Regions from separate parts of the Paenarthrobacter sp. TRD_SC_7 genome, predicted to be linked through region 1. Evidence: riboswitches for the same ligand, from Rfam matches in the RefSeq annotation. Region 1 holds a riboswitch; each other region holds the start of a gene.
The links. Region 1 has a riboswitch for thiamine pyrophosphate ahead of thiO (glycine oxidase ThiO). Riboswitches for the same ligand answer to the same signal wherever they lie in the genome.
Positions count from the first base shown of each region.

Region 1 (9,790 bases):
ACATCGGTGACCACAATGGTGGTGGGGCCATTCTTGACGTCAAACGCGATAACTCCCTGCTGCACTTCTCCAGGGGCAACAGTGCCCATGGGCAGGCTCCCCAGTCCTTCCTCGAGGAAAAGCAGTTCTCCCTTTTTGCCGTCAGCATCGTAGGCCTCGAAGTTCGTTGACGCGGCGAAGCTCGTCCCCGTCAGTGTCTCCCAGGAGACCTCCAGGACGAGGAAACCTCCGTTGGCGGGCTTCATGTATGACATGGAGGGAATTTCTTTGGTGTAAAGGGAGTCAACGACGCCGACCTTCACTGTGGTGCTGTCATCGACGTTAACAGTGAAGGAGTTCGCCTCGCTGGCAGTTCCCGAAGACGGCAACAGCGGCCCCTGGCTGGCCGAAGGGAGCGGCGCGACAGGTGTGGTTCGGCCCTGCTGGACCGCAGCAGCCACTAGAGTCAACGACAACACCGTGGACACGATTCCGAGGATCAGGCCGGCAAACCAGACGACGACGGTGATGATCCACGCCTTCTTCTTGTTCTCCGGGTAACCCACCAGCGGACGGCCTTGCTTGTCCCGCGCGTTTCCTGTCAGCGTGATGATGAGGTCCACGATGGACCAGATACCGAAGCCGCCCGCGGTGAGCAGCTTGGCCACACCGGTGCCGATCTTGCCCAGATAAAAGCGGTCGACACCAAGGCCACCCAGGAGCAGCGACAGAATCCAGGTGGTCATGAAGGACTTGGCCGGAGCACCTGCTCCCGGGGTTCCGTAGGGACCGAAATCCGGCCCGGGTTGGTAACCGGTCGGGGCTCCACCCTGGAACTGGCCTGCAAAGGTGGAGGGGCCTGAGGGGACCGGTGGAACTCCTGCTCCGGCCTCGTTCTGGGGCGAGGGCGGGTAACTCGGGTGACTCATTAATGATCCTTCGGTGAAGTGGGTGCGAGGAGGAGGACTTGCGTCATGCGGGCATGCGGCAGTCAACTCACTTCGAGCCAGCCTAGTAGGAGTGGCGCTGGAAGCAGGAACCCGGCTTCGAGGAGGTTGTGGACGGCCAGGGATAATCTTGGATCATGGGCACTTCCCCGGACGTCGCAATCTCTGCGGGGCAACTCTCCACGGAGTTGCTCGGAGCCATGGCATATGGCGAGCTGTCCGCCTTCGGGCGGCTCTCCCTTGATTCCCGCTATGCACCCACGCTTCACGACAGGTCGGTGCTCGGGAAGATCGCCGTCGGGGCCTACGGCAACTTTGCCCTCCTCAGCGACCGATTGTCCGAGATGGGTGTCGATCCCGAACAAGCCATGCTGCCGTTTCAGCGCTCCTTTGATCATTTCCATGAGCGCACCAAACCGGGGGACTGGTTCGAGTCCTTGATGAAGGCCTATGTCATCGATACTGTGTCATCGGACTTCTACAGGGCCGTCTCCATGTTCCTCGACCCAACAACGCAGCATTTCGTTGAGCGTGTGGCTTCCCCCGATCAGGCAACGGAAGTCCTTCGCGTCCTGCTGAGACGGGCCTTGGCCGATGACCCGCGCCTGGCCTCGCGGCTGGCGTTGTGGGGCCGCCGCTTGGTGGGAGAAGCCTTGACGCAGGCGCAGCGCGTCGGCATGGAGCACCCCCTGCTGGGCCCAACGCTAAAGAGTGGTGGGGACGCGCGTGCTGCGGTCAAAAGGCTGACGACGGAACTCGCTGATAAGCACGCGCGCCGGATGACAGGCCTTGGCCTGACCGCGTAACCGCCTGGCTGCCTGACTTTCGCTAGACGGTGTCGAGCGCTTGCAGCAGCGACTTTGCTGCCGCCGTCGGGTCCGTCGCCTCGGTGATGGCACGGACGACGACGATCCGGCTGGCTCCCGCGGCCACTACCTGTTCAACGTTGCTGAGGTCGATGCCACCGATGGCAAACCAGGGGAGCGTCACACCGTTGCTTGAACGCTTGCACGCTTCCGCGGCATATGTGACCAGATCCGGACCGACGGCTTCGCGGCCGGGTTTGGTGGGTGTTGCCCAGACCGGACCCACACAGAAATAATCCAGTCCCATGGGACCTTGGGAGGTGGCGATTGCAGCGTCGACTTGTCCGGGTGTGTGGGTGGAAAGGCCGATGCCGGTGACGTTCGGCAAGAGGGTGCGGGCGGCCGTCAAGGGCAGGTCCTTCTGGCCGATGTGGAATACGGGAGCCCCGGAAATACTGGCAACATCGGCCCGGTCGTTGACTGCCCAGAGCCGACCACGCCGTTGTGCCACGCTCCGCAGGACGGCCAAAATATCCAGTTCCTCCGCAGCTTCCAGTGCCTTGTCGCGGAGTTGGATGATGTCCACGCCGCCTTCAAAAGCGGCGTCCACAAAGTCTTCAAAATCGCCCTGCCGTTTACGGGCATCGGTGCACAGGTAAAGGCGGGCGGAGGCGAGGGCATCAGGCTGGGTCATGGAAACCAGAGTAGTTCCTCTAAACTGGGCACGTACTGCGGGAGCCGCGACGTTCGTCATATGACTGTCCGGCTGAGAGGGCTTCAGCGCCGACCGCTTGACCTGATCCGGCTAGTACCGGCGTAGGGAAGGAAACGCATGGCAGATCCCCGCCATACTGCCATCCAGGCAGACGTGGCCGTCATTGGTGGCGGCGTCATCGGCCTCGGCATCGCGCACGAAGCCCGACGACTTGGCCGTTCAGTTGCCCTCATCGATCCAGCGCCCGCGTCCGGCGCGACGTTTGCCGCTGCCGGCATGCTTGCACCCGTCAGCGAACTGCACCACCAGGAAGAAGATCTTCTTGACTTGATGCTCGAGTCTTCCCGGCTCTGGCCCTCCTTCGCGGACGGCCTGCACCCGGGGGGAGGGGACAGTGGATATCGCACGACGCCGACCCTCGCCGTGGGTGCCGATGCAGCCGACCGCAGGGCGCTCGCAGACTTAAGGTCGGTCCAGCTTGCGGCTGGCCTGGAAGTCGAACCTATCGCTCTGCGGGACGCGAGGCAACGGGAGCCGTTCCTCAGCCCGCAGATCTCCTGTGCTTTTGACATCCCTGCCGACCACCAAGTCGATCCGAGGAATCTCGCGGCATGCCTCCTGGCAGGACTGGCAGCCCACTCGCCAAGTGACAGTTCCTGGGTGCCGGACGCCGATGACGGATTCGCAGTTGCTTCCCGGGCGCGCGGTTTGCTGTGGGAAAGCGGGCGTGTCACCGGCGTGGCGCTGGACTCAGGAGTCACCGTTCACGCCGGAGAAACGGTGGTGGCCAACGGGCTCGGGGCGTCCCAACTCTCCGGTCTCCCTGATGGCCTGAGCCTTCCGGTGAGGCCGGTATATGGCGACATCCTTCGGCTACGCGTCCCCGGGCACCTCATGCCCTTGCTCACGTCAACTGTTCGCGGGATGGTTCGTGGGGTGCCTGTGTACATCGTGCCCCGGGACGACGGAACTGTGGTGATTGGAGCCACGCAACGCGAAGACGGGTTGTCAGCCTCTTCCAACGCGGTCTCGGCGGGTGGCGTTTACCAATTGCTGAGGGATGCCCAAGCATTGGTCCCCGCAGTAGCGGAACTGGAACTCTTGGAAGCAACCGCCCGCGCCCGCCCTGGGACTCCGGACAACGCACCGCTGCTCGGACGGGTCACCGGTTCCGACGGCGACATTGCAGGTCTGGTAATCGCGACGGGATTCTTTCGCCACGGCGTCCTCCTGAATCCGGTAACCGCCAGGATCGTGGGGGAACTGATCAACGATTCGGTCGACCCCCGATGGGTGCATTTCCGACCCGATCGATTCGCCGCAAACGCCTCTGGACACCGGGGCCTCACGCCAGCTGTACACGCTCCCACCAAGGAAACAGCATGAACATCAAACTCAACGGATCCGATCACGCAGTGGAGGACAACGCATCCGTCAGCACTCTCGTCACGGCCATCACCGGTCGCGTCCTGGACCCCCGCGGACAGGCAGCCGATGGCGGGAAGCTGGGAGTCGCCGTCGCCCGTAATTCCGAGGTAGTGCCGCGCAGCCAATGGGCCGCGACGGCACTCGCCGACGGAGATGAACTCGAACTCGTCACTGCAGTCCAAGGAGGCTGAATCATGACAACAGCAAACATTGAGGTCCGTACCGATTCCTTGGTGATCGACGGTGTCGAATTTGGGTCCCGCCTGATCATGGGTACCGGCGGTGCGCCCAGCCTGGACGGCTTGGGTTCTGCGCTCCTTGCTTCGGGAACGGAGCTCACCACAGTGGCGATGCGCCGCTATTCGCCCGCCGAAACCGGATCGCTGTTCCAGCTGCTGGTGGACCACAACATCCGCGTGCTGCCCAATACGGCGGGCTGTTTCACTGCCAAGGACGCCGTGATGACCGCTGAACTGGCTCGGGAGGCATTGGAAACCGATTGGGTGAAGCTGGAAGTCATTGCCGACGAACACACACTCCTTCCCGACGCCGTGGAACTGGTGGACGCAACGGAACAACTGGTCAACCGTGGCTTCAAGGTTTTCGCTTACACCAATGACGATCCCGTCCTGGCGCTGAGGCTTGAGAATCTGGGTGCCACAGTAGTGATGCCCTTGGGATCGCCCATTGGGACCGGCCTTGGCATCCTGAACCCGCACAACATTGAGCTGATAGTGTCCCGAGCCTCTGTACCAGTGGTCCTCGATGCGGGGATCGGGACAGCTTCCGATGCTGCCTTGGCCATGGAGTTGGGCTGCGACGCCGTCCTGCTAGCCACAGCTGTAACACGGGCGCAGAACCCGGTGCAGATGGGCGAAGCCTTCAAACATGCTGTGATCGCCGGTAGGCTGGCCAAGCAGGCAGGCCGGATTCCACGGCGGGAGCACGCGCTCGCATCCTCGGCGATGGAGGGCCGGGCAGAGTTCCTCTGATGAAGGAGCAGTCATGGCAGGCACGGAAGACCAACTGACTCAAGCGGCCATCAACGCTGCTCTCGGGGACCTGCCGGACTGGAAGTACCAGGGTGGCCTGGTGACTGTCTATAAAACCTCGACGGCGGCGGACGCGCTTGCACTCATCGCCGCGGTTGGAGAAATCGCCGAGGATCAAAATCATCATCCGGACCTGGAGTGGCGCTACAACAGGGTTTTTCTCCGCTACGTATCCCACGATGCGGGCGGCCAGGTGACCAAACGTGACGTTGCCGCTGCCACCGCTGTCAGCGAAGCGGCCGCAAATATAGGTGCAGCCGCGCAGCCTGAGCGGTATCCGGCGTCGTGAAGAGCCGAGATGGCAATTAACACCAATCCCAAGCTCGACCATTGGTGTTAACTGCCATCTCGCGCCTCAAAGCCGCAGCGCCTTGGTGAGCGCCGCAGTATCGTGCTTCGTCCGGGTCCGGCCCAAGAAGAGCACCACGGCAACCGCCGCAACAGTGCCGAGAACAATCGGCAGGACCCACGGAATCCATGTGGCGCCAGGCTGGTAGCCCAACCCGGCGCTGATGAATGCGATCCAGCTCAGGGTGCCGACAGCTGCTGAGACGCCGGCAGGCAGCGCGATCCCGTATTTGCCGTGCCGCTTGTCGTTGGCCCACACGATGAATCCGGTGGCAATGGTGGCCAAAACCACCACGACGAGAGAAAGCATGAAAACTCCTTAGCGGACGACGAGACGTGGGGCTGGGCTAGAGGGCGCCGAAGCCTACGCGGCGAACTTCCTCGGCGCCGATCTCCACGTAGCCCAGGACGTTGCCGGGAACGATGATCTGGCGGCCCTTCTCGTCCGTAAGGCGAAGTTCGGAGCCCTTGGTCACGGCCTCGGCCACGATCTTGGCAACCGCGTCGGCATCCAAAGAGGATTCGAGCACGATCTCACGGCCAACGTTCTGAATGCCGATCTTTACTTCCACAGCAAGGCCTCCAAGCCAATCAAGGGTTAAGTCAGTCCTCTATTTGTAGCCTAGGACTCTTTGGGGAATCGACTGATTCCGCGCCAAGCTAAACGATAGATCAGATCGCTGGCCACATCGAGGTCCAGGTTTCCATCCGTTTCAAGCCAATACCGGGCGCTGACCTGCGCCATTCCGGCTAAACCACGCCCAAGAAGCTGCGCTTCAAGCGGGGGCAGCTTGGTGTCCTCGGCAATGACGTGGGCCACGGCGTCAGCAAAGGTTTTGTTGAAAGTCTCCAAACGCGAGCTGACGTCGGGGTCGTTAATGAGGTCCGACTCGAATACCAGGCGGTGTGCTTGGTCGTCGTCGGCAATGAACCTGTAGTAGGCGCGCATGACGGCCTTGACGCGTTCCTTGTTGTCCGTGGTGGAGTTCAGGGCGTCGAGCATCAGCTGCGTCAGGGTTGCCAAGTGGCTGTCCAAAAGGGCCATATAAAGCTCACGCTTGGACGGGAAGTGCTGGTAAAGCACTGGTTTGCTCACGTGGGCAGCTTCTGCGATTTCGTCCATGGCCGCCCCGTGGAAACCGTTGGAGACGAAAACTTCCAATGCCGCGTTCAGCAACTGTGCGCGGCGCTCGTCCCGCGGCAACCTTGGTGAACGCGTTGTACCTGCCCGTTCCTGCTTGGCCGGTGCCCCATCGTTTGCCCGTGTGCCGTCAGCCACAGTCTGCCGCCTTTCCTTTGCAGTTATGACTACTCTACCGGGGGGTAATATGACCGGGCGGCATCGGCAGGCATACATTGGGGTATGGCCTCAATTGTTGCTGCCCACACTGCTGCGCCCGCTGTCCTGCCGCCCCTCGTTGAACCGGCCGCCGAACTCACGCCGGCAGAGGTGGAGCGATACTCCCGGCATCTCATCATTCCTGAAATTGGCGCCCTGGGCCAACGCAGGCTTAAGAATGCCAAAGTCCTCGTCATAGGAGCAGGCGGACTTGGTTCTCCTGCGTTGTTGTACTTGGCTGCCGCCGGTGTAGGGACCCTCGGCATCGTGGACGACGACGTGGTGGACCTCAGCAACCTGCAACGCCAGGTCATCCATGGCGTGAAGGACGTGGGCACGCCCAAGATCCAATCCGCACGCAACGCCATCGCCGAGCTCAACCCCTTGGTCAACGTTGTCCTGCATGACATCCGGCTCGACTCTTCCAATGCCTTGGAGCTGTTTGCGCAGTATGACCTCATCCTGGACGGCGCCGACAACTTTGCCACGAGGTACCTCGTAAACGACGCCGCTGCCATCCTCGGTAAGCCCTACGTCTGGGGCTCCATCTTCCGGTTCGACGGCCAAGTGAGCGTCTTCTGGGCCGAACACGGTCCCACCTACAGGGACCTCTATCCTGAAGCTCCTCCCGCCGGCTCCGTGCCGTCCTGTGGTGAGGGTGGCGTGTTCGGCATGCTGTGCGCCGCGGTTGGATCGCTCATGGTGACGGAGGCCGTTAAGCTGATCACCGGCGTCGGGCGTACATTGCTGGGCCGGGTGGCGCTGTTCGACGCCTTGGGTGGAAGTTGGCGCGAGATCAAGGTCTCCAAGGACCCTGAAGCCGAACCCATCACGGAACTGACCGACTATGAGGCATTCTGCGGCGTGACGCCACTTGCGGCCACGGACCAGGATCACACTGTTTCGGCCAAGGAGCTCGCCGCCATGATTGCTGAGCGGGAGTCGGGGGAGCGGGACTTCGAACTCGTGGACGTCCGTGAGTCCGGGGAGCACAGCATCGTCAGCATCGACGGTTCCCGCCTCATTCCGCAGGGTCGCATCCTCTCCGGCGAGGCGTGGGTGGAGCTGCCGCAGGACAAAGACATTGTGTTCCACTGCAAGGCAGGCACGCGCTCGGCTGCCGTTCTGGAGGCGGCGCAAAAGGCTGGCTACACCCGCGTCAGCCATCTCGACGGCGGTATTCTCGCCTGGGTGCGGGATGTGGAGCCGCAAAAGCCCGTCTACTAAGCGGAGGGGTGGGCGCCCAAGTAGCAGAGGAGGGCGGTCAGGCGCTTTCGGAGCGGAGTTGCTCGTGATCCACCGGGCACTCGGCGGCCGGGGCAACAGCCTGGGGCTGTTCCACCTGGATACCGTAGAGGGCCTCGAGCGCGGCAACATAGTCATCCTGCTGGCCGTTGGCTGCGAGTTCGCGGGCACGGACGGTGGGGATGTGCAGGAGCTGCTTGACCATCCGGCGCAAAGCGAACTCCACCTCTTCGGCAGCGGCAGTACAACCGTGGCGGGCGCGGACTTTTTCCATTTCCGCGTCCAGGACGTTCATGGTGTGGCGGCGGAGCGCCACGATGGCGGTGTCCACGGAGCGGGCTTCGCGTTCGGACTCGAATGATGTGGCAGCGCCGTTGACGATTGCGCTGGCTTGCGAGAGTGACTCTGCCTGTTCCTGAGGCGCAGCGAGCCGTACGGATTCGAGCGTCAGGAGTTCAACGCCGTCGAGTTCGCCCACTGCAGGATCGAAATCATGGGTAAGGGCGAGGTCGATAGCGATCAGGGGTTTGCCCGAATTCGCCCGGACACGGGCTAGATCTGCGGCCTCCACCCGGTTGTCGGAACCGCTGCAGCCGATCATGACGTCAGCCGCGGCAACGGCAGGGGGAAGAGTGTCGGCGTCGAGCGCTGTTCCGCCGCGTGTTGCGACGAAGCCTTCGGCGCGGCCGGAAGAAGAATAAACAGAAACATCCGTGCAGCCGCGCTCACGGAGAAGCGACATGGTAGCGCCGGCGTAGGCCCCGGTTCCGAACACAACCACTTTCTTGGTGGACCAGTCGTCATTTTCGGCGAGGTCAGTGGCGAGGTCCAGTGCGACCGAGACGATCGAAAGCCCACGCGAGCCGAGGGCGGTTTGCGCGCCTACGTCCTTGGCGGTCTTCGACGCTGCCTGGAAGAGACGCACGAGGCCGGAGCTGGCGGTGCCTTCCTGCTGGGCCGTGATCAGTGCCCGGCGAACCTGGCCTGCAATTTCACGCTCACCCACCACGGCTGAATCCAGTCCGGCGCTCACGGCGAAGAGGTGCCGGGTGACGTCCGGGCCAGTGTGGGTGGCAAAGGATCGGGAGACGAGTTGCTCGTTGAGGCCGCTGAGTTCGCTGATCTGTGACACGAGGGCCGAACGGGCTGCCTCAAGGTCGGCGCCGTTGGCAGTTTCGCCGTAAACCTCGTAACGGTTGCACGTGGCAAGGACCACCGCACCGGAGACCACAGAGGAGTCCGTCAGGGCTGCCGAGGCAAGCTCAGAGGAACCGTTGCTCAACTGAGCGACAGTTTCGAGGTCGATGTCGGCGTGTGTAGCCACCAATGAGAAAAGAACCACAGCACCCCAATCATAGCTTTTTCGTAGCCCGGTAGAACAATGTGGCGCCGTGGCGATCCACACGCAAGTGAGTGATCCCGGCCACAACGGCCCGGGCGGGGCGCGACGTGACAGCTTGTCGTTATCTTTTGCCCCCGATTTTCGGCACAATCGAAGGCATGACTTCTAGCGCGGCAGCATCCAACAGTACGGCCTCCAACGCCCCGGCGGGAACCCTCGACGCCAACCACCCGCTGAAGGATGGTCGCACCTCGGACTCCCCGCTGATCACGGCGTACCGCGGTGGCACACCGTCCCGCAGGCCAGTCTGGTTCATGCGCCAGGCCGGCCGTTCCCTGCCTGAGTACCTGAAGGTGCGGGAGGGCGTGGCCATGCTGGACTCTTGCCTCCGCCCGGAACTCGCCGCCGAGATCACCCTCCAACCTGTTCGCCGTCACGATGTGGACGCCGCCATCTTCTTCTCGGACATCGTCATTCCGCTGAAGCTGGCGGGTGTCGGCGTGGACATCGTCCCCGGCGTCGGACCCGTCTTGGACAAGCCGGTCCGGACGGCAGCCGACGTTGCTGCCCTGCCCACGCTGACCTGGGA
Region 1 covers NZ_CM149587.1:2,014,750-2,024,539, forward strand. The annotation lists gene AC0J5Z_RS09795 (TM2 domain-containing protein) at 1-908, opposite strand, end outside; gene AC0J5Z_RS09800 (ferritin-like fold-containing protein) at 1,064-1,732, shown strand; gene thiE (thiamine phosphate synthase) at 1,755-2,426, opposite strand; TPP riboswitch at 2,454-2,572, shown strand; gene thiO (glycine oxidase ThiO) at 2,565-3,833, shown strand; gene thiS (sulfur carrier protein ThiS) at 3,830-4,066, shown strand; gene AC0J5Z_RS09820 (thiazole synthase) at 4,070-4,867, shown strand; gene AC0J5Z_RS09825 (4a-hydroxytetrahydrobiopterin dehydratase) at 4,881-5,216, shown strand; gene AC0J5Z_RS09830 (hypothetical protein) at 5,283-5,585, opposite strand; gene AC0J5Z_RS09835 (DUF3107 domain-containing protein) at 5,623-5,847, opposite strand; gene AC0J5Z_RS09840 (TetR/AcrR family transcriptional regulator) at 5,898-6,632, opposite strand; gene moeB (molybdopterin-synthase adenylyltransferase MoeB) at 6,639-7,841, shown strand; gene AC0J5Z_RS09850 (glutamyl-tRNA reductase) at 7,879-9,201, opposite strand; gene hemE (uroporphyrinogen decarboxylase) at 9,360-9,790, shown strand, end outside.

Region 2 (9,790 bases), 480 kb from region 1:
GTGCCGCGTGTCCGCGTCCCTGCTGCCGCTGGTGACGGAGGAGATCTGGCGCGGGTTGACGGGTGGCCGTTCCGTGCATCTCGCTGACTGGCCTGACGCTTCGCTGTTCCCATCCAACCCCTCATTGGTGGAGGCCATGGACCGTGTGCAGCAGATCTGCTCCACCGGCTCAAGCCTGCGGAAGGCAGCGAACCTGCGCGTCCGCTTGCCGTTGCAGGAGCTGACTGTAGTGGCTCCCGGTGCAGATGCGCTGGAAGGCTTTGCCGCCGTCGTCGCTGATGAACTGAACCTCCGTTCGGTCCGGTTGCTGGACGCTGCAACTGCCTCCCCTGAGGAGTTCGGCATTGAGCAGAAGCTCGTGGTGAACGCCCGTGCCGCTGGCCCGCGTCTTGGCAAGAACGTGCAGCAGGCCATCAAGGGCTCCAAATCCGGTGACTGGTCCGTGAACGACGCGGGCGTGGTAGTTGCCGGTGGCCTGGAGCTCGAGCCCCAGGAGTACACGCTTGAGACCGTGGTGGCAGAATCAGCCGATGGCGGTAGTTCCGCAGTCGCTGTTCTGCCTGGCGGCGGTTTCGTAGTCCTGAACACCGAAGTCACTCCGGAACTTGCAGCCGAGGGGCTGGCCCGTGACCTGGTCCGCGCCATCCAGCAGGCACGCAAGGACGCTGGACTCAACGTGAGCGATCGCATCCGTACCTCGGTGGAGGCAGCCCAGGACGTCGTTGACGCCTTGGAAGCCAACTCGGAACTCGTCAAGACCGAAACTCTGACGTTGGAACTGGAGGTTCTGTTGGCCAGTGTCGACGAACCGCAGGTCACCGTTGCAAAGGCAGGGGCTTGAGCCATGACTGATGAATTCTCGGTTGAAAGCGTGTACGCCGAACTGCTGGGCCGCGCGCCGGAAAACAAGATGGAACCGCGGCTTGCGCCCTTGTTCCGTGCCATGGACGTGCTGGGGGAGCCGAACAAGGCGTACCCGATCATCCACATCACCGGCACCAATGGAAAAACCTCCACGGCCCGCATGATCGAGGCCGGACTGCGTGCCCACGGGCTGAGCACGGGACGTTACACCAGCCCGCACCTGTCGAAAGTGACTGAGCGCATCAGTATTGACGGCGAGCCTGTGCCGGACGCGACGTTCGTGCGTATCTGGGACGAAATCCGCCCTTACCTGGAAATCGTGGACAACGAACTCGTCGCCGACGACCAGCCGCGGCTGACCTACTTCGAATGCCTGACCATCCTGGGCTTTGCGGTGTTCGCCGACCAGCCTGTTGATGTTGCCGTCATGGAAGTTGGCTTGGGAGGCATCACCGATGCCACCAACGTTGGTGACGGCCAAGTCTCAGTCATCACGCCGATTTCGCTGGACCACACGGATCTTCTGGGCGACACCACCGAGGACATCGCTTACGAGAAATCCGGCATCATCAAGCCGGGCGGCTTCTTGGTGAGCGCCGCCCAGCCGGTGGACGCTGCGCAGGTCCTGTTGGAGAAAGCCCGCGAAGTAGACGTGCCGTTCCGTTTCGAGGGAGTTGAATTTGGTGTCGAGTCCCGCAGCGTTGCCGTGGGTGGACAGGTCCTGACCATTCAGGGACTCGCCGGACGCTACGAAGACCTGCTGCTGCCATTGCATGGTGCCCACCAGGCCGAAAACGCAGCCGTCGCCGTAGCGGCCCTGGAAGCATTCTTCGGTGGGGGAGAGAAGGAACTCGACGCCGAGGTGCTCAAAGAAGCCTTTGGCACTGTGACTTCACCTGGCCGGCTTGAAGTTGTGCGCACTGCGCCCACCGTCGTGGTGGACGCTGCGCACAATCCCGACGGCATCCGCGTATCGTCTGAAGCGATCCAAGAGGCCTTCAGCTTCAGCAAACTGGTGGTTGTGGTTGGCGTTCTTCGGGAGAAGGATGCTGAGGAGATCCTGAAGACCCTCAAGGAATCGCTGGGTGGCCTTGCAGAGGAATTCTGCTTCACCCAGTCCAACTCTGCGCGTGCCGTTCCGGCAGCGGAACTGGCCGAACTCGCCGTCGACCTCGGCTTTGGCGAGGACAATGTCCATATCGCCGAGAAGTTGGACGATGCCCTGGAGTGGGCCGTAGAGCGCGCCGAATCCAACGACGACCTCGCAGGCGGCGTCTTGGTGACGGGGTCCATCACAGTGGTGGCCGAGGCGCGGATCCTGCTCGGAAAGGCGAGTGCCTAGGATGGCGAAAATGACCAAGGCGCAGCGCGAATGGCGGCCAGGCATGCCCAAGAAGCGCCGCTCCACCAAGGTGATGTTCGCTTCCACTGTGCTCCTGCTCGAAGCCTTCGTCGCGTTCTTCGGCACGCTGGCAGTCTTCGGCCTGAGGCGTGGGGAAGTGGACCCCGGCATCATCCTTGGGGTTGGCATCGCACTGACGGTGGTGCTGGTGTTGGCGTGCGCCGTACTGTCCAAGCCCTGGGGCGTCGGGGTTGGCTGGGGACTGCAGCTTGTGCTGATCCTGACCGGTTTCGCCGAGCCCACCATGTTCATTGTCGGCATCCTGTTTGCCATCTGCTGGTGGTACGGGATCAGGGCCGGCATGCGGATCGACCGTGAGGTTGCCCAGCGCGACCGTGAGCAGGCGGAATGGGACGCAGCCCACGGTGACGAAGCCGACCCTCAAACCCCGTAAACTGGCTGGGAAAACCACCGACCAACCACATTGGAGCAACTGTGAGCATTGAACGGACCCTTGTCCTGGTCAAGCCCGACGGCGTCGCCCGCAACCTGGGTGGAAGCATCCTCGCCAGGATCGAAGCCAAGGGCTACACCCTGGCGGAACTGAAGAAGGTCAACGCGACCCGCGAACTGCTGGAGCAGCACTACGAGGAACACGTGGGCAAGCCGTTCTACGAGCCGCTGGTTGAGTTCATGCTGAGCGGACCAGTCATCGCTGCTGTCTTCGAGGGCCACCGCGTGATCGAAGGCTTCCGTTCGCTGGCCGGAACCACGGATCCGACGACGGCCGCACCGGGCACCATCCGCGGCGACTTTGGCCGCGATTGGGGCTTGGCAGTCCAGCAGAACCTCGTTCACGGCTCCGACTCCGTTGATTCGGCTGAGCGCGAGATCAAGATCTGGTTCGAGGCGTAACCAAGCTCACCGATACTACAGATAAGGCCAATGTTCATCACGAACATTGGCCTTATCTGTTATCTCGCGAGCAGAGGTTTACGCGGACGACGCCACGAAGAGGTGGATGAAGGAGAAGAAGATCGTGGCGATCACGGCTACGTACAGCAACGCCACGATGATCCAGCCCGACCCGGACAAAAGCCTGACCAGTGCGGGGGGCGCCTTGATGACGCCGCTGGTGACGTTGCGGATCGTCACCCAGACAAACAGCGGGATCATGGCGGCCCACACCACCATGCAGAACGGGCACAGGACGTGGATGACATAAAGTGCCTGCGACCACAGCCAGACAACGAAGGCAAAGCCAAGGGTCACGCCTGTTTGAAGGCCCAGCCAGTAACCCCGTGAATACTTCGCTCCCGCGAGAATGCCCATGGCCGTAGTGATAATGACAGCGAAGGCAACGATGCCGATGAACATGTTGGGAAACCCGAAGACGGAGCTTTGCGGTGTCTGCATCACTTCGCCACAGGAGACAAAGGGGTTTACATCGCAAACGGTCACGTGGTTGGGATCCTTGAGCACCTCAAGCTTCTCCAAAACCAGGGCGCCGGACGCCAACCAGCCAACGATTCCGGTGATCAACAGCAGCCAGGCGAAAGGCTTGTCGCGGACCGCATTGGGGAGGGAATCCTGCTGGCTGGACATGTCCTCCACATGGCTTGTGGCTTTGTGGGCCAGGTTTTCCCTGGCGGTGCTTGGCATCGCGGATATGATCCTTTTCGACAAATGGCCCGGCAAACCGGGAAGGGCTCTTGGGAGGATTGTAACTCCGAAGGCTGGGCGCTTGCCCCAGCTGATGCGCGGAGGTCCACGACACAGCGGCCTTCCCTGGGAACGTGCAGTGGTGTGAGAGAATGAACATGGCCGGAAGTCGATCCACATTCGAAATCCGGTCCGGTGACTTTGTTCCCAAGACCGCCAGTATGAGCTGGGCTTGCCCGGATCGCGTGATCCTCGGTAGGCCCGCCATGACAATGGACGGCACCTGGTTGTGGCAGCAGAACAACGGGTTTCAGAATAAAGCCGCCGGCCTTCCAGGGCTGCCGCACCCCAATGATGGTGCGAACCGGAAGGCATACTGCCGACTTCTGTCAACGCCTGCGGGTTTTGACAATATTTGCTCCACTGGGCGCCGGATGTGGCGGCGTCGCTGGGGCAGGAGTGTTGCCATATATGGATAATGACCAGGTTGTAGCCGTTAATGACGAGGCAGCTCCCGCGGAAGCTGCGGAAGCGCCAAAGAAAGCCACCAGGACCCGGCGCAAGGCAGCGCCCAAGGCTGCTGCTGACGTAGAGGCGCCTGCGGCTGAGACGCCCAGCACCGAAGTAGCCCCTGAGGCTACCGCGGCACCAGTGCGCCGCACCCGTTCCCGCAAGAAGGCAGAGCCTGCCGAACCGCTGCCAGGCTTGGGCGATGAAGCTACTGCCGCGCCGGAAGCCGCCGCAGAAACCAAGCCCGAAGCGGCTGCTGAGCCTGCCCCCGAAAAACCGGTCCGCCGTCGTCGTACTGCCAGGCCCAAGGCTGAGGCCGTCGAGGCGCCTGCTGCTGCAGAAGCCGCCGCAGAAACCACGACGCCGGACGCTGGCTCCCAGCCAGAGGCACCAGCCGTTGAGGTAGCTGCTGAAGAGCCCGCGTCCGAAGAGACGCCTGACGAAGAAGCCGCCCAGGCCGCGTCCACTTCCTTGTTCATGGAGCCGGTCTCCATCACGTCCATGATCTTCCAGGCCCCGGACCTCACCACCGTCCCCCGCGTTGCCACGGTGGAAGAGAAGACCGAGGAGCCCGAAGAAGAAACCGAAGCCAGCGTTGAGGGCGAGCTGGAAGACGCAGGTAGTCGCCGCCGTCGCAGGAGCCGCGGCCGCCGTGGTCGCCGCGGAACCGAGCGCGAAGAGAATGAGGCTGAGGACGGCACCGGGTCTGAGGACGAGGAAACGCCGGCAGCAGAAGCCCTTGAAGAAGGCGTCACGTCGCGTCGTAGGCGTCGTCGCCGCCGTGGGGACCAGGATCTTGAACTGACCGGCGGCTCGGACGATGACCCGCCCAACACGGTCACCCGTGTCCGCGCGCCCCGCCCCATCACGGAGACAGCCCCCTCCAACCGCGTCACCGGCGTCAAGGGCTCCACCAGGCTGGAGGCCAAGAAGCAGCGCCGCCGCGAGTCCCGTGAAACCGGACGCCGCCGCCAGGTCATCACCGAGGCCGAGTTCCTTGCCCGCCGTGAGTCGGTGGACCGCCAGATGATCGTCCGCCAGCGCGACGACAGAATCCAGATCGGTGTCCTGGAAGACGGTGTGCTGGCTGAGCACTTCGTGTCCAAGACCCAGCAGGACTCCCTGATCGGCAACGTGTACTTGGGCAAGGTCCAGAATGTTCTGCCTTCCATGGAAGCTGCCTTCGTGGACATCGGCCGCGGACGCAATGCAGTCCTCTACGCCGGTGAAGTCAACTGGGACGCAGTCAACCTCGAAGGCCAGCCGCGCCGGATCGAGAACGCCCTGAAGTCCGGCGACTCTGTCCTGGTCCAGGTCACCAAGGATCCTGTGGGACACAAGGGTGCCCGCCTCACCAGCCAGATCTCCCTGCCGGGTCGCTACTTGGTCTACGTGCCCGGTGGTTCCATGACCGGTATCTCCCGCAAGCTGCCCGACGTCGAACGCAACCGCCTCAAGCGCATTTTGAAGGACCGTTTGCCGGAAAACGCCGGTGTCATTGTCCGCACGGCCGCTGAGGGTGCGTCGGAGGAAGAGCTTACGCACGACATCAACCGTCTGCGCGCACAGTGGGAAGGCATCGAAGGGCAGGCCACGTCCACCAAGGTCCTGGCTCCTGAACTGCTTTACGGCGAACCAGACCTCACCATCAAGGTTGTCCGTGACGTCTTCAACGAGGACTTCTCCAAGCTGATCGTCTCCGGCGATGACGCCTGGGACACCATCGAGGCCTACGTCACGTACGTTGCCCCTGACCTGGTGGGCCGCCTTGAAAAGTGGACCAAGGAACAGGACATCTTCTCCGCGTGGCGCATTGACGAGCAAATCCACAAGGCCTTGGAACGGAAGGTCTTCCTGCCGTCCGGTGGTTCGTTGGTCATCGACCGCACCGAAGCCATGACCGTGGTGGACGTCAACACCGGCAAGTTCACCGGCAGCGGTGGAAACCTTGAGGAAACGGTCACTAAGAACAACCTTGAAGCTGCTGAGGAAGTGGTTCGCCAGCTTCGCCTGCGCGACATCGGCGGCATCATTGTCATCGACTTCATTGACATGGTCCTGGAATCCAACCGCGACCTCGTCCTCCGGCGTATGGTCGAGTGCCTTGGCCGCGACCGCACCAAGCACCAGGTGGCCGAAGTGACGTCGCTGGGCCTGGTCCAGATGACACGCAAGCGCATGGGTACTGGCCTCCTTGAGGTCTTCGGTGAGCAGTGCGAGCACTGTGCCGGCCGCGGCGTCGTCACGCACGACGAGCCCGTTGAACACCGTCGCGCCAACGTTGTGGCTGCTGAACACCACCGCCCGCACACGGAGGCGCAGCCGCCTGCTGCGCGGACGGAGCGCAAGCGCCGCCGCGGCAAGGGTGGGGGACAGGCCATTGTCGAAGCTCCCGCGCAGGTCCACACGACGACGTCCGCCCCGGCTGCACCTTCGACCACGGCGGAACCCAAGGATCCCGCCCGGCAAGCTAAAGCCGAGGCAACCAGGGCTGCCCTGGCAACGATCGCTGCTGCGGCGCACGCCGCTCACCTGCACGACGACGAAGTTCACCGCGCAGAAGAGCAGGCACGGGCGGCGGGTCAGCACGAGGCGACCACCGACTCCGTAGTCAGCGGCGAAACGGGAGAGTCGGCCCGCGAAGCCGCAGGCCGGGAAACCACTGGCCGGGAAACCACAGTCCAGGAAGCCAGGTCTACTCCGGTCCTGCGCTTCGGCGGAGAAGAAGTAGCGCTGCCGTTCGTTGAGCACCACGAGGAACCGCAGGCCGCCAAGCCTGCCATGAGCCTGGATCTGCTGGCCGAAGCGTTCTCGCACCTCGGTGCTGCTCCGGCACCTGAGGAAGAAGCCGCACCTTTTGCCGCCCCCGAGGCGCCTGCGGCACCGAAGGTTGATGCTCGGGAACGGGCTGCCGAGGAAGACCCCGAGGCTGCTTCAGCACCGCGTGGTCGTCGTGGCCGTCGAAACCGAAGTGCGAGCCGGGCCCAGGGCTCGGCTAATGAAACCAGTGTGGAGCACCACGAAGTGACTGCCTCGGCCGCGCGTGGGGCAGCCCATAAGGCCAAGGCGCCTGTGGAACCCGCAAAGAAGGCGCCGGCGGATGAGCCCATCATCCTCGGAGTCGGAGTGCCGGCCTCCGAGCTCTAGTCGTCAGCAATATGAGGGCCCCGCAATCCGCCAAGGATTGCGGGGCCCTTTGCTGATTCCGGGAGGATTCGAGAACGGAGGCCATTGTGGTCACATCCCGGCTTCAACAGGCCGCGGTTCCCGTGCAGTGCTGCTTCCCGGCTAGGCTGGGGGACTGACACGGGGTGCCAGGCGAAGGGCCGGGCTGAGATTCAAACCCGTTGAACCTGTCCGGTTAGCACCGGCGAAGGGATGTCCTCATGACTACATCGTCGTATTCTCCTGTGTACCCACTGGTCGCTTCCGGCCGACCAGCGCCCCGGGTGTTGAGCATCGCCGGCTCGGACCCTTCCGGCGGCGCCGGAATTCAGGCGGACCTGAAGAGCGTCGCAGCACTCGGAGGGTACGGCATGGCTGCCATCACGGCTCTCACCGCGCAAAACACCGTGGGGGTCAGTGCCGTCCACGTCCCTCCCGCGCGGTTCCTGCGCCAGCAACTGGACGCCATCAGTAGTGACATCACGATTGATGCCGTCAAGATCGGAATGCTTGGCGATGCAGCCGTCATAGACGAGGTCCGCAGCTGGCTCGAAGAGGTGCGTCCCGCCGTCGTGGTCCTTGATCCGGTGATGGTGGCCACCAGTGGTGACCGGCTCCTGCGCGAGTCAGCGGAGAAGGCCCTGCGTTCGCTGCTCCCGCTGGCGGACCTCATCACGCCTAACCTTCCTGAACTGGCCATGTTGCTGGGGGAGCCTGAGGCAGCAGAATGGGCTTCGGCGCTCGACCAAGGCAAACGGCTGGCGGCGGAGTACGGAAACACGGTCCTGGTTAAGGGAGGCCACTTGCCAGGACCGGACTGCCCTGATGCGCTGGTGAACACCAGCGGGTTGCTGCGGCAGGATGTGATTGAGGTAGCCGGTCACCGGGTTGAGACGAAGAACAGCCACGGCACCGGATGCTCCCTGTCCTCCGCTTTGGCCACGGCCCAGGTTCGTAACCGTGATTGGGAAGCCTCGCTGCGGGAGGTGAAACCGTGGTTGCTGGGGGCATTGACGGCCTCTGACGCCCTCCAAGTAGGCCAAGGAAGCGGGCCGGTGCATCACTTCCACCACCAACGGACGCACCGGGCGGGCGACTTTGCCGCGACCCTTTGGAAGGAAGCCGCTCCGGAACTGAAGGCGATTTATGGCCTTGAATTCATCAGGGGTCTACAGTCGGGGAGCTTGCCCGAACATGAATTCAACTACTACCTCGCGCAGGATGCCATCTACCTCAACGGGTACTCCAGGGTGTTGGCACGTGCGGGTGCCTTGGCCCCCACAGAGGAAGAACAACTGTTCTGGGCCAAGGCATCACAGCAGTGCCTGGAGGTTGAATCGGAGTTGCACAGGAACTGGCTGAGCACCCGGGAAGCGTCGACGGTTACGGGGCCGGTTACCAAGTCCTATGTGGACCATCTGCTGGCGGCGTCCGCTTCCGGCAGTTACGCGGTAGTCCTCGCGGCGATTCTGCCCTGCTATTGGTTGTACGCCGAAGTGGGTCAGCAGCTTCATGCGGCCTACGTGGATGCCGGAGCCCCCGCAGATCACGCATATGCCGACTGGCTGAAAACCTACGCCGATCCGGAATTTGCTGCGGCAACGAGGGATGCGATCAACTTCACTGATGCCGCGGCGGTTGCGGCTTCCGAGCGGGAACGGGCAGCCATGGTGGAGGCTTTTGGGCATTCCTGCCGCTACGAAACGGCGTTCTTCGATGCTCCCAGGCTGTTTGCGCAGGCATCCCTGGAAGCATTTAGCGGCCTATTGCGGGGACACGTCAGCGCGTCGCTGACCGAATCGCGTTAATCTCGCCCAAACCCTGTAGGCTGTATGGGCACGGTGCCGGGAGAGTCCGTTACAACTGGTGACGCAAGTCACGAGGTAGCCTCCGGACCCGGCCTCATTTGCAGCTGAAGGTCAAACTAGCGTAATCTTGATCTTCGGTGCTTACGCCAACACTTGGGTTATGCCCCTTGGAATTGTTCATGGGATGACTCGCGGACTTCGATCAGAAGTCCACGGCGTTGAGGCACAGCGCGAACCAGGCCTGATTCCGGTTAAAGGTTCCGCACGCAAATTTTGTAATAAACGTCGAGAGAAGTGAGTACCCAAGTGGTGTACGCGATTGTCCGCGCAGGCGGCCGCCAAGAAAAAGTTTCCGTTGGAGACTACGTAACGCTGAACCGCGTCCCCGGTGGAGCCGGTAGCACGCTTGAGCTGCCCGCATTGCTCCTGGTTGACGGCG
Region 2 covers NZ_CM149587.1:2,494,583-2,504,372, forward strand. The annotation lists gene ileS (isoleucine--tRNA ligase) at 1-841, shown strand, start outside; gene AC0J5Z_RS12215 (bifunctional folylpolyglutamate synthase/dihydrofolate synthase) at 845-2,206, shown strand; gene AC0J5Z_RS12220 (DUF4233 domain-containing protein) at 2,208-2,660, shown strand; gene ndk (nucleoside-diphosphate kinase) at 2,702-3,121, shown strand; gene AC0J5Z_RS12230 (vitamin K epoxide reductase family protein) at 3,200-3,811, opposite strand; gene AC0J5Z_RS12235 (Rne/Rng family ribonuclease) at 4,340-7,525, shown strand; TPP riboswitch at 7,676-7,774, shown strand; gene thiD (bifunctional hydroxymethylpyrimidine kinase/phosphomethylpyrimidine kinase) at 7,765-9,351, shown strand; gene rplU (50S ribosomal protein L21) at 9,658-9,790, shown strand, end outside.
Region 2: another riboswitch for thiamine pyrophosphate. It lies ahead of thiD (bifunctional hydroxymethylpyrimidine kinase/phosphomethylpyrimidine kinase); the one in region 1 lies ahead of thiO (glycine oxidase ThiO).

Region 3 (9,790 bases), 1.1 Mb from region 1:
GTACCCCGGCACCCAGACGCCAGCCGAGATCAGCAGGGTGCGGGCCTCGGAAAGGACCTGGTCGGGAGGGCCGTCCAAGAGTACGCCACCGGCAGCATTCCCGGTCCCTGCGGCCGTGCTGGATCCTGCGGCCGACCCTGGCTGCAGGACCACAATCCTGTCCACCAGGTCTTTCCACACGGACACCCGGTGTTCCACAACAACCAGCGTGGCGCCGGTCTTGTCCAGGCATCGCCCAACAGCATCACGGACCTCCAGCACGCCCGCCGGATCCAGGTTGGCCGTCGGCTCGTCCAGCAGGATCAGGCCTGGGCGCATCGCCAAAATGCCCGCAAGCGCAAGTCGTTGCTTTTGACCGCCGGAGAGTGCCGCCGTCGGGTGATCCAGTGGCAAACCGCCGCCAACAGCGGAACGCAACCCGACGTCGTCGAGCGCTTCATGGACGCGAGACCAAATCTCGTCTCGCGGCACAGCCAGGTTCTCCGCCCCGAACGCAACATCGTCACCTACCCGGGAGAGGACCACCTGGGTTTCCGGATCCTGCTGCATCAGTCCGGCGCGTCCCCGCTGCTCGCGGGGCGCAACGCCGTCGATAAGCAGTGAACCGGACTCGTCCGAGTCGTCTTCCTCATCGCCCAGCACACCGGCGAGGGCATGCAGGAGCGTGGACTTGCCCGCCCCCGAAGGACCCAGCAACAGCACCCGCTCCCCCGGTTCGATCCGAAGGTCCAGGCCTCGGATGGCAGGCTGGGAGCGGCCGGCATGCCGCCATCCCCAACCCTCGGCGGAGATGGCGGCCGGCCTCACCGTGCCGCTTTGCTTGGCGGACATCAGCTGAAGACTGGCTCCGAAGCGGCCTTGCGGGACGCGAATGAGCTCAGCACGCCCGTCTTGGCCAGGCCGCGTGTGGCAATCCAGGACAGGGCGCCCGCAATGATCGCACCGGAAATTGTGGTGAAGGCGATGTACGCCAACTTGTCCACGGCTTCGTAGGCGATGTTCCAGCCCCAAGGCAGGAAGGAGTCGTTCAGGCCGCAGAAGAGACCTGCGCCCGCGCCGGCGAGGAGGGCGGTGGGCAGGTTGAACTTCTTGTATCGGAACGCAGCGAAGATGAGTTCCGCGCCCAGGCCCTGCAGGACGCCGGAGATGAGAACGGTGGTGCCGTACTGCGAACCCATGATGAGCTCACCGGTTGCGGCGACGGTCTCGCAGAACAAGGCCGCACCGGGCTTACGGATAATGAGCATGCCCAGAACCGCGGGGATCATCCAGCCGCCGGCAATAAGGCCGGTGAGCGGCGGGTACGTCGCGTTCATGGGGATGGATACCAGTGCGGCGCCCTGGGACCATGCCCAGAAGATCACGCCGCCTGCGATGGCGATCAAAGCCGCCACAACGATGTCTACAACACGCCAGTTATAACTGGTCTTCTTCACGTTTACCGTGGTCATTTTCTGCCTCCTGAGGTTACAGGAGGGGAAAGTGCTCCCCGGATCCCGGTTTCGGCTTGCGCCGCCCGCATCCGGACACTCTGAGAAGCTCGACTCCCTTGCGCCGGTACTAACCGGATCAGGTTCGAGGGTCTGCGGCTGTCCGCACTCTCAGCGCCCTCGCGTCTCTTGCATCTCTGCAAGGTCCGACGGCGGCGCTCCCCTGTCGTTATCAAATCTGCCCTGATGGGCTGGTTCAGTTTACACCTGAGTCTGTGGCGGGTGTTGGCCTGTTGCCGGCATGCGGTCACAATCGGCCATGTCACCAGTCCGGGACGCGCGTTGCGGGGCCCGCTCTGCGCGCTCATCCCCGGTTTTGGCACGCACACCAGGCCCCACAACACGAGAGGGTCCGTTGCGGGGCCCGCTCCGCGCCCTCATCCCCCGTTTCGGCACGCACACCAGGCCCCACAACGGACCTGAGAGAATAGACCAGCAGAATCCACCGCGGCGAAGAGGCTCCTATATGACTGACCTTCCCCAGCAAGACCTCCCCCTTTCCTCCGAGGTGCCCCAACCACGCCTTGCCGCAAGCGTCATCCTGCTCCGTGACGCCTCGGGCGGACTCGAAGCCTTTGTCCAGCACAGGGTAGACACCATGGACTTCGCCGCTGGAATGGTGGTCTTTCCCGGTGGTCGGGTGGATGCGGCGGACGCGTCCGGCTGGGACTACCCGGCAGAGCTGCTTCAACGCCACGCGGAGGACTGGAATCAGAGCTCCATCGGCATGGACCCGGGCGAAGCAGCGAAGAACGCCGGGACGGTACTCACTGCAGCCATCCGCGAGGTTCAGGAAGAGGCCGGGCTCAGCATTGATGCCTCCCACCTCCGTCCGTGGGCCAACTGGATCACCCCGACGGACATGCCCAAGCGCTTCGACACCTACTTTTACGTTGCCAAGCCGTCCCCCGAGGCTGAACCCCGGCACCAGACCACGGAGGCCTGGCAATCGCTGTGGATGCCGGTGGAGGGAGTTCTGGCAGCAGAAGCCGCCGGCACCCTGAAACTGATGCCGCCCACGTATTACCTGCTCAAGGAAATCGCAGGGTTCGGTACCGTGGACGCTGTCTGGTCGGCCCAACACCCTGTCGTCCCGGTGCTTGCACCGGTTGGTTCCATGGCGGCGTTCCTCAAGGAGCGGGAAAGCCGCCGGTAACAGTGTGGGCTGGACCTTTCCAGTTAGGCTTGGGGCATGAACCTCTTCTTCAAGCTGATAGGTGCCGGAGTAAGCCTCGGGGCAGGATTTGTAGGCACCAAAATCGTCAATAAAGGGTGGGAAAAGGCCACCGGCAACAAGCCGCCCTTGGGCAATGACGACATGGAAACCAGCCTGCGTTCGGCACTGACCTTCGCGCTGATCTCAGCGTTTGTCAGCACGCTCATTCAGGTCCTGGCGAGCCGGGGCACCCAGCGTGCCATCGCGCGCTTCGCCAAGACCCACGACATCGTCTAGGCGCCCGCCAAACAACACAACGCCGGGGTCGCCCACAGGGTGACCCCGGCGTTCGTTGCAGCATCTATTGCTAGCGGTCGCTCCCGGGCTCTTGCCCCGCGGCCGCCCGCTGAACAACCGCCTCGAGTTCATCCTTGGTGAGCTTTTCGCGGTGCCCGTGCTTGGTGCGGTAGGCGGAGCGCCCCACCATGTGGGCAGAGACGGGTGCAGTGAGAAGCTGGAAAATCCACGCCACCAGCAGAACGGGCCACACCCACCATGTCCGCATCTGCAAGCCAATCGCGGCAAGCATAAGGAACAACCCCAGGACCTGCGGTTTGGTGGCTGCGTGCATGCGGCTCATGAGGTCCGGAAATCTCAACAAGCCAATGGCCGCGCCGAGCGACATCAGCGCGCCCACCACCAGGAACACTGCAGTGACAGTGTCGATCACGGCATCCACGCCTGTGGCATCAGGACTCATTGCTCTGTTCCCTCCGTTCGGCCACGAACCGGGCAACGGTCACCGAGCCAATAAACCCGATCACCGCCAGAGCCACCAACAACACCAGGTTGTTTAGGTGCTTGTTCATTGCCATGTCGATTGCCAGGGCGGCACCCAGGATTGCCAACAAGACGTCCGATGCCAGAACCCTGTCCAACAAGGACGGGCCAATCGCGATGCGGACAATTGCCCCTGCCGCGGCCAGGCTAAGGATCACAGCTGTGGCCACGAGAACGAACTCCTTCATAGCGTTGCCCCTTCCATTCCCGGGCGCTGTTCGGCATTGAGGGCTGCGACTTCTTCGCGCGTGCCCATGATGCGGATCAATCGCGCCTCGATGACTTGGGTTTCCTCGCGAATCTTGTCGATGTCCGCTTCTTCGTAGATATTGAGCGCGTGCAGGTACAGCGTGGACGTTGAGCGGTCCACTTCCACCACCAACGAGCCCGGGATCAGCGAGATGACGTGGCCGGTGGCCGTCACCATCAAGTCTGAATGGCTCCGCAAGGGAACGGCGACGACGGCGCTGCGGACCTGGGGTCCCTTGACCACTGCCAGGTACAGCACCAGGAAGCTCGCTGCCACCACTTTGGCGAGGAACATCAGGGCGAAGGGAATAGCGCGCAGAATGTTGAACCTGCCGCTGAGTTCCACCGGCGGAAGGTAAAAGAACTTGGCTACCAGTACGGCAATCAGGGCGCCGAACAGCAAGTTGCCCGGGCTGAAGTCCCGCCACAACGCACCCCAGACGATCACCAACCAGATGAGCAACGGCAGTTCTGTGCGGAACGAAATAGCTTTGCGGCTCATCTGGCATCACCCGTCTGCACTTCATCTGTTTGTGCAACCGGCGGCACTTGGACGGAGTCGCCCAGGACCGAATGGATATAGGCCGAACGGTCCAACATGATTCCTGCGGAGCCGTCGGCAACCTTGAACAAAGGACCTGCGAAGACGGTCAGTGCCACGCCGAACGCCACCAGACCCGCCGTCGACCCCACCATGGTCCGCGGCAGTACCCCCACGTTTCCAGAGGCTAGAAGCGCGGGGTCCGGGTACTCAGCGTCCTCGGGCTTACGCCAGAACGCCCTGTTCCAAACGCGGGCGATTGCCAGCAAGGTGAGCAGGCTGGTGACCACGCCTCCAACCACCAGCACAATAACCAGCGGCGTTCCCAGCTCTACACCGGCCTGCAACAACCCCAGCTTTCCAAGGAAGCCGGAGAACGGTGGAATGCCTGCCAGGTTCATCGCTGGAACAAAGAACAGCAATGCCAGCAGCGGTGAGAGCTTCGCCAGGCCGCCCAAGCGATCAATGGACGAGCTGCCACCGCGGCGCTCTATAAGACCAGTGACCAAGAACAAGCTGGTCTGCACCGTGATGTGGTGGGCAACGTAGAAGACCGCGGCGCCCAGCCCGGCCACGGAGCTCATCGCGAGGCCAAACACCATGTAGCCGATGTGGCTCACCAAAGTGAAGGACAGGAGACGTTTGATGTCGCTCTGGGCTAAGGCACCCAGAATTCCGACAATCATGGTCAGTAGCGCCACCACCATCAGTGGGACGTTCAGGGTGTCCCCTGGGAATAAGAGCGTTTCCGTGCGGACCATCGCGTAGACGCCCACTTTGGTTAGCAACCCGGCGAATACGGCAGTCACTGGAGCGGGAGCAGTTGGATAAGAGTCGGGAAGCCAGAAGGACAAGGGGAAGACGGCTGCCTTGATCCCGAACGCCACCAACAGCATCACGTGCAGGAGGTTCTGCGTGCCTTGATCCAGTTCGGCCAGCTTGATTGCCAGATCCGCCATGGTGATGGTTCCCGTGGCTCCGTAGATCATGGCGATGGCGATGAGGAACAGTACGGACGACACCACGGAAACCACAACGTAGGTCACACCCGCACGGATACGCGGCCCCGTTCCGCCCAGGGTCATGAGGACGTAACTAGCCGTCAGCAGGATCTCGAAGCCGACGTAGAGGTTGAAGAGGTCACCGGTGAGGAACGCATTGGACACGCCCGCCACCAGAATCAGATACGTGGGGTGGAAGATCGAAACGGGTGCTTCCTGGTCGCCATCGGCCATGCCCTGCCCCGTGGCGTAGATCAGCACCGCGAGGCTCACCACGGTGGAAACCACCAGCATGAGCGATGAGAACTGGTCCACTACCAGGACAACGCCCCACGGCGGCAGCCAGCCGCCCAGCGTGACCGATGTAGTGCCGCCATCCCATACAGAGATCAGGAGCAGGCATTCGAGCAACAACGTTGCACTGAGGATGCCAATGCTTACCACCCGCTGGGCGCTGTGGTACCGGATCAGAAGGAACGCCAGGGCAGCACCCAGAATTGGTAGGAGGACAGCTAGCGGCGACAGGTTCGCGAGATTCACGCGCTGCCTCCTTCCTGGGTTGTTGCCGTGTTGGGGGTCTCTGTGGCGTCCGGTTTGTCGCGATCTGCAGGCTTGGCCGGGGTGATGGCGAACTCGGAGGTTTCCAGCGGGACAATAGCGTCGTCCTCGGCATCGAAGCTCGGAGTCTTGGCCACCCGCACGTCTTCCAGGTCATCCTGAATCTCGTCCTGACGAGCCAGGACCCACGTGCGGTAAATGATGCCCAGCATGAAGGCAGTCACAGCAAACGAAATGACGATCGACGTCAGGATCAGCGCCTGGGGCAGGGGATCGTTGTACGTCTCCGGGTTCGTTTCCTTGTCAAACAGCGGTGCAAGGCCGGCGTACCCTCCCGTGCTCAGGATCAGGATGTTGGTGGCATTGGCCAACAGCATCAAACCCAAGAGCACGCGGGTCAGGCTGCGTTCCAGGATCAAGTAGATGCCGCAGGCGTACAGCACGCCCATGACTATAAGCAGGGTCAGGTTGATGCTCATGCGTTACCTTTCCCGAGCGCAGCGGATTCAGCGGCTTCGTGGGCAAGCTCAGGATGCTCAGCAGCGTCCTCCTCTGCCAGTGGCGCGCCTTTACCTTCGAAATGCTCGTCGATTTCGGCGCCGAGGCTGCGGAGGACATCGAGCGCCAGACCCACCACCACGATGTAAACGCCGATGTCGAAGATCGTGGACGTTACGAATTTGACGTCGCCGAAGACGGGCAGCCAGAACTCGATGATCGCGCTCTGGAATACCTGTCCGCCGAGGAAGAGCGGAACTAAACCGGAGGCTGCCGCCGTCGCAAGTCCTGTCCCCAAAAGCGTGCCGGCGCTTATGGTCGCTGCCTCGCTCAACTCAAACCGACCGCCTGCCAGGTAGCGGATGGTCAAAGCAAGGCCTGCGGTGAGGCCTCCCGCGAAACCGCCGCCAGGCAGGTTGTGTCCAGCGAGGAGGAGGTAGATGGAGAAGACGATCATCGAGTGGAAGATCAGCCTGGTCACCACTTCGAAGATGATCGAGCGTCGTTCCGGTGCCAGCGTACGTCCGGCCACCAGCCACGCGTCCCGGGTGACGTCGGTGAACTTCTTGGCGACAGCCAGCGTGGCCCCGTCGCGTGAATCGCGGTCGACCCCGGTGCGGCGCCCAACGCTGCCTTCCGGCACGGTCTCGGCTGTCTTGATTCGGTCGCCACGGCTGCGGACAAAGATCAGGCTGGCAACACCGGTGGCAGCAATCGCCAACACGGAAATCTCGCCGAACGTATCCCAAGCGCGTATATCCACCAGGGTCACATTGACCACGTTCAATCCCCCGCCGCCTTCATAGGCCAAGCGCGGGAAATCGAGGGAGATGGGAGTGGCCACACGGGCTCCCATGGCGTAGATGGCCACGAAGATCATGGTGATACCAAAGGCTGCGCCAATGATCACGCGGATCACCCGGAGCCTGCCGCCGGTCCTGTCCCTCAGTTCGGCGGGCAGGCTGCGCATGGCCAGCACGAAGGCCACCAGCACGATGGTTTCCACGAGCATCTGGGTCAGGGCCAGATCCGGAGCCCCTTGCAAGGCAAACATCAGCGCGATGCCGTAGCCCGTGACGGACACCATGAGCACGGCAAGGAAACGCTTATTGGCGCGAACGGCGGCCAGCGCACCCACAACGATGCCAGCCCCAGCCACCATCTGCAGCGGGGAATTCGGGTCGATGAAGTAGATGCCGTCCGGCAGGGGCTTGTTCGCCACAATCAAAGCCGTCAGCGGCACCGCGAAAGCAACCGTGAGGATCACCGCGAGGTAGAAGTACAGCGAACCACGCTGCGTGCGGCCGGTGACCCAGACTGCAACGTCGTCCAAAGCGCCGATGGTGTGCTGGTAGGCGCGGTCGCCGTCCACCCAGTCCGGGACCAGGCCCTGGGCTCGGGAGACGAGGTTGCGTCCATAAAACATCGCGGCACCAGCTGCGAAAGTTATCGCTGTCAGCCCCAAGGCAGGGGTGAGGCCGTGCCACAAAGCCAGGTGTCCGGCGTCGACGGCGTCCGGGCTGTCAGCGAACAGCGCCGCGTAGGGCTGGATCCATGTGTCCACGGGTGCTGGCCACAATCCGTAAAGGATAGTGAGCAAGCTGAGGATGGCGGGTGCTGCCAGGAACGCGGGTTTGATCGGTTTGAACGGGGTAGCTTCCACGCCGGGCTTGACGGCAAAGGCGCCCCACATGAATCGGGCGCTGTACGCGAAAGTGAGGATGGAGCCGATCACCAAGCCCACCAGAATCCAGATGCCCCAAACTGGCGCATCGTCGCCGGTACCGTAGTGGACGAAAGCCTCGAAGACCGACTCTTTGGCAACGAAGCCCGCCAACGGCGGCAGACCGGCCATGGAGGCCGCGGCAATACCGGCCACCACGCCGAGCGCCCGCGAAGACCGGAAGACACCGGATAGTTTGCGGATATCGCGTGTCCCGGATTGGTGGTCGATGATGCCCACCACCAAGAACAGCGCCGCTTTGAACAGGCCGTGGGCCAACAGCAGCCCGAGCCCCGCCAGGGCAGCATCCGGCCGCCCCAAACCCACCACCATGGTGAGGAAGCCCAGTTGGCTCACCGTGCCGTAGGCAAGGATCAGTTTGATATCAGTCTGGCGAAGGGCCCGGTACCCACCAACGAGCATGGTGGCCAAGCCCAGCCCCAGAACCACGGGGAGCCAAAACTCCGACTCGGAAAAGCCCGGCGCCAAGCGCGCCACGATGTAGATGCCGGCTTTGACCATCGCGGCAGCGTGAAGATACGCGCTCACGGGGGTGGGGGCGGCCATTGCGCCCGGCAGCCAGAAGTGGAATGGAACCAGCGCTGATTTGGTCACGGCACCTGCCAAGACCAGTACGACGGCGGCAGTCACCGCTCCCTGCATGGGACCGGTCATGAGCGCACCGGCTTGGTCCAGGATCGCCGAAATCCGGTACGTCCCGGCAGCCTGGCCCAGGATGATGAGGCCCACGAGCATCGCGAGGCCACCCGCAGTGGTGACCATGAGCGCCTGCAGAGCCGAGCGGCGTGCCGCCAAACGGGTGCGGGCATAGCCGATGAGCAGGTAGGAGAGGATGGTGGTGAGTTCCCAGAAGATGAACAACATCAGGAGGTCATCGGAGGTCACCAAACCGAACATCGCCCCGGCGAAGGCGAGAAGTTGGGCACCGAATCCGCCGAGGTCCGCGTCCTTGTTCTTGAAGTACCTGGCGCAATAAACCAGCACCAAGGATCCAACGCCGAGGATCAGGAGCGACATGACCCATGCCAAAGGATCCATGCGGAAGGCGAGTTCGAGCTTGAGACTGGGGATCCACGGCAGGATCTCTTCCATGCCTCCGCCGGAATATACGGGTCCATACTGGAAGATCAGCCAAATGAAGGCGCCTGCGGGGACCGCTGCAAGGGCGTAGAACGCGTTCCTGCCAAGCTTGCCGAAGATCAAGGGCGCCACAGTTGCCGCTACAAAGGTGATGGCGAGAACTGTGATCACTATTATCTCCGCAAAGTCAGGAACGAATTGTCAAAAGTTGGAGCAGGCGGTCATACGTTGGGTTCAGTGGGTCCAGTTTATCAAGGGGTCCGGACAGTTTTCGGCCAGCGGACCCGGCTGCGCGCAAGGCTTAAAGCCATGTTCTCCACAACGCGGTCTGTCATGTGCCCGCCGTTATCCACGCCCCTATAGCATTCAAGCTATGAACGCGGCCGCAGTCCCCGAAGCCTCCCATCCGACGTCCGAGCTTGCCTCGGGACCTGTCGCCTCAAAAAAGGGTCAAATCCTTGCTTGGGCATCCTGGGATTGGGGCTCGGCTGCCTTCCAAGCGGTCATGACCACCTTTGTCTTCACCGTTTACCTCACGTCCAACGCCTTCGGCGGAGAGGACGCGGCCTCGGCCGCTCTCGGTGCTGCGCTGGCTATAGCCGGTCTCGCCATTGCGTTGCTTGCCCCCGTCAC
Region 3 covers NZ_CM149587.1:932,525-942,314, reverse strand. The annotation lists gene AC0J5Z_RS04670 (ABC transporter ATP-binding protein) at 1-831, opposite strand, end outside; gene AC0J5Z_RS04665 (ECF transporter S component) at 831-1,451, opposite strand; TPP riboswitch at 1,529-1,665, opposite strand; gene AC0J5Z_RS04660 (NUDIX hydrolase) at 1,957-2,646, shown strand; gene AC0J5Z_RS04655 (DUF4235 domain-containing protein) at 2,683-2,943, shown strand; gene mnhG (monovalent cation/H(+) antiporter subunit G) at 3,014-3,406, opposite strand; gene AC0J5Z_RS04645 (MrpF/PhaF family protein) at 3,396-3,674, opposite strand; gene AC0J5Z_RS04640 (Na+/H+ antiporter subunit E) at 3,671-4,237, opposite strand; gene AC0J5Z_RS04635 (Na+/H+ antiporter subunit D) at 4,234-5,817, opposite strand; gene AC0J5Z_RS04630 (Na(+)/H(+) antiporter subunit C) at 5,814-6,314, opposite strand; gene AC0J5Z_RS04625 (Na+/H+ antiporter subunit A) at 6,311-9,328, opposite strand; gene AC0J5Z_RS04620 (MFS transporter) at 9,531-9,790, shown strand, end outside.
Region 3: another riboswitch for thiamine pyrophosphate. It lies ahead of AC0J5Z_RS04665 (ECF transporter S component); the one in region 1 lies ahead of thiO (glycine oxidase ThiO).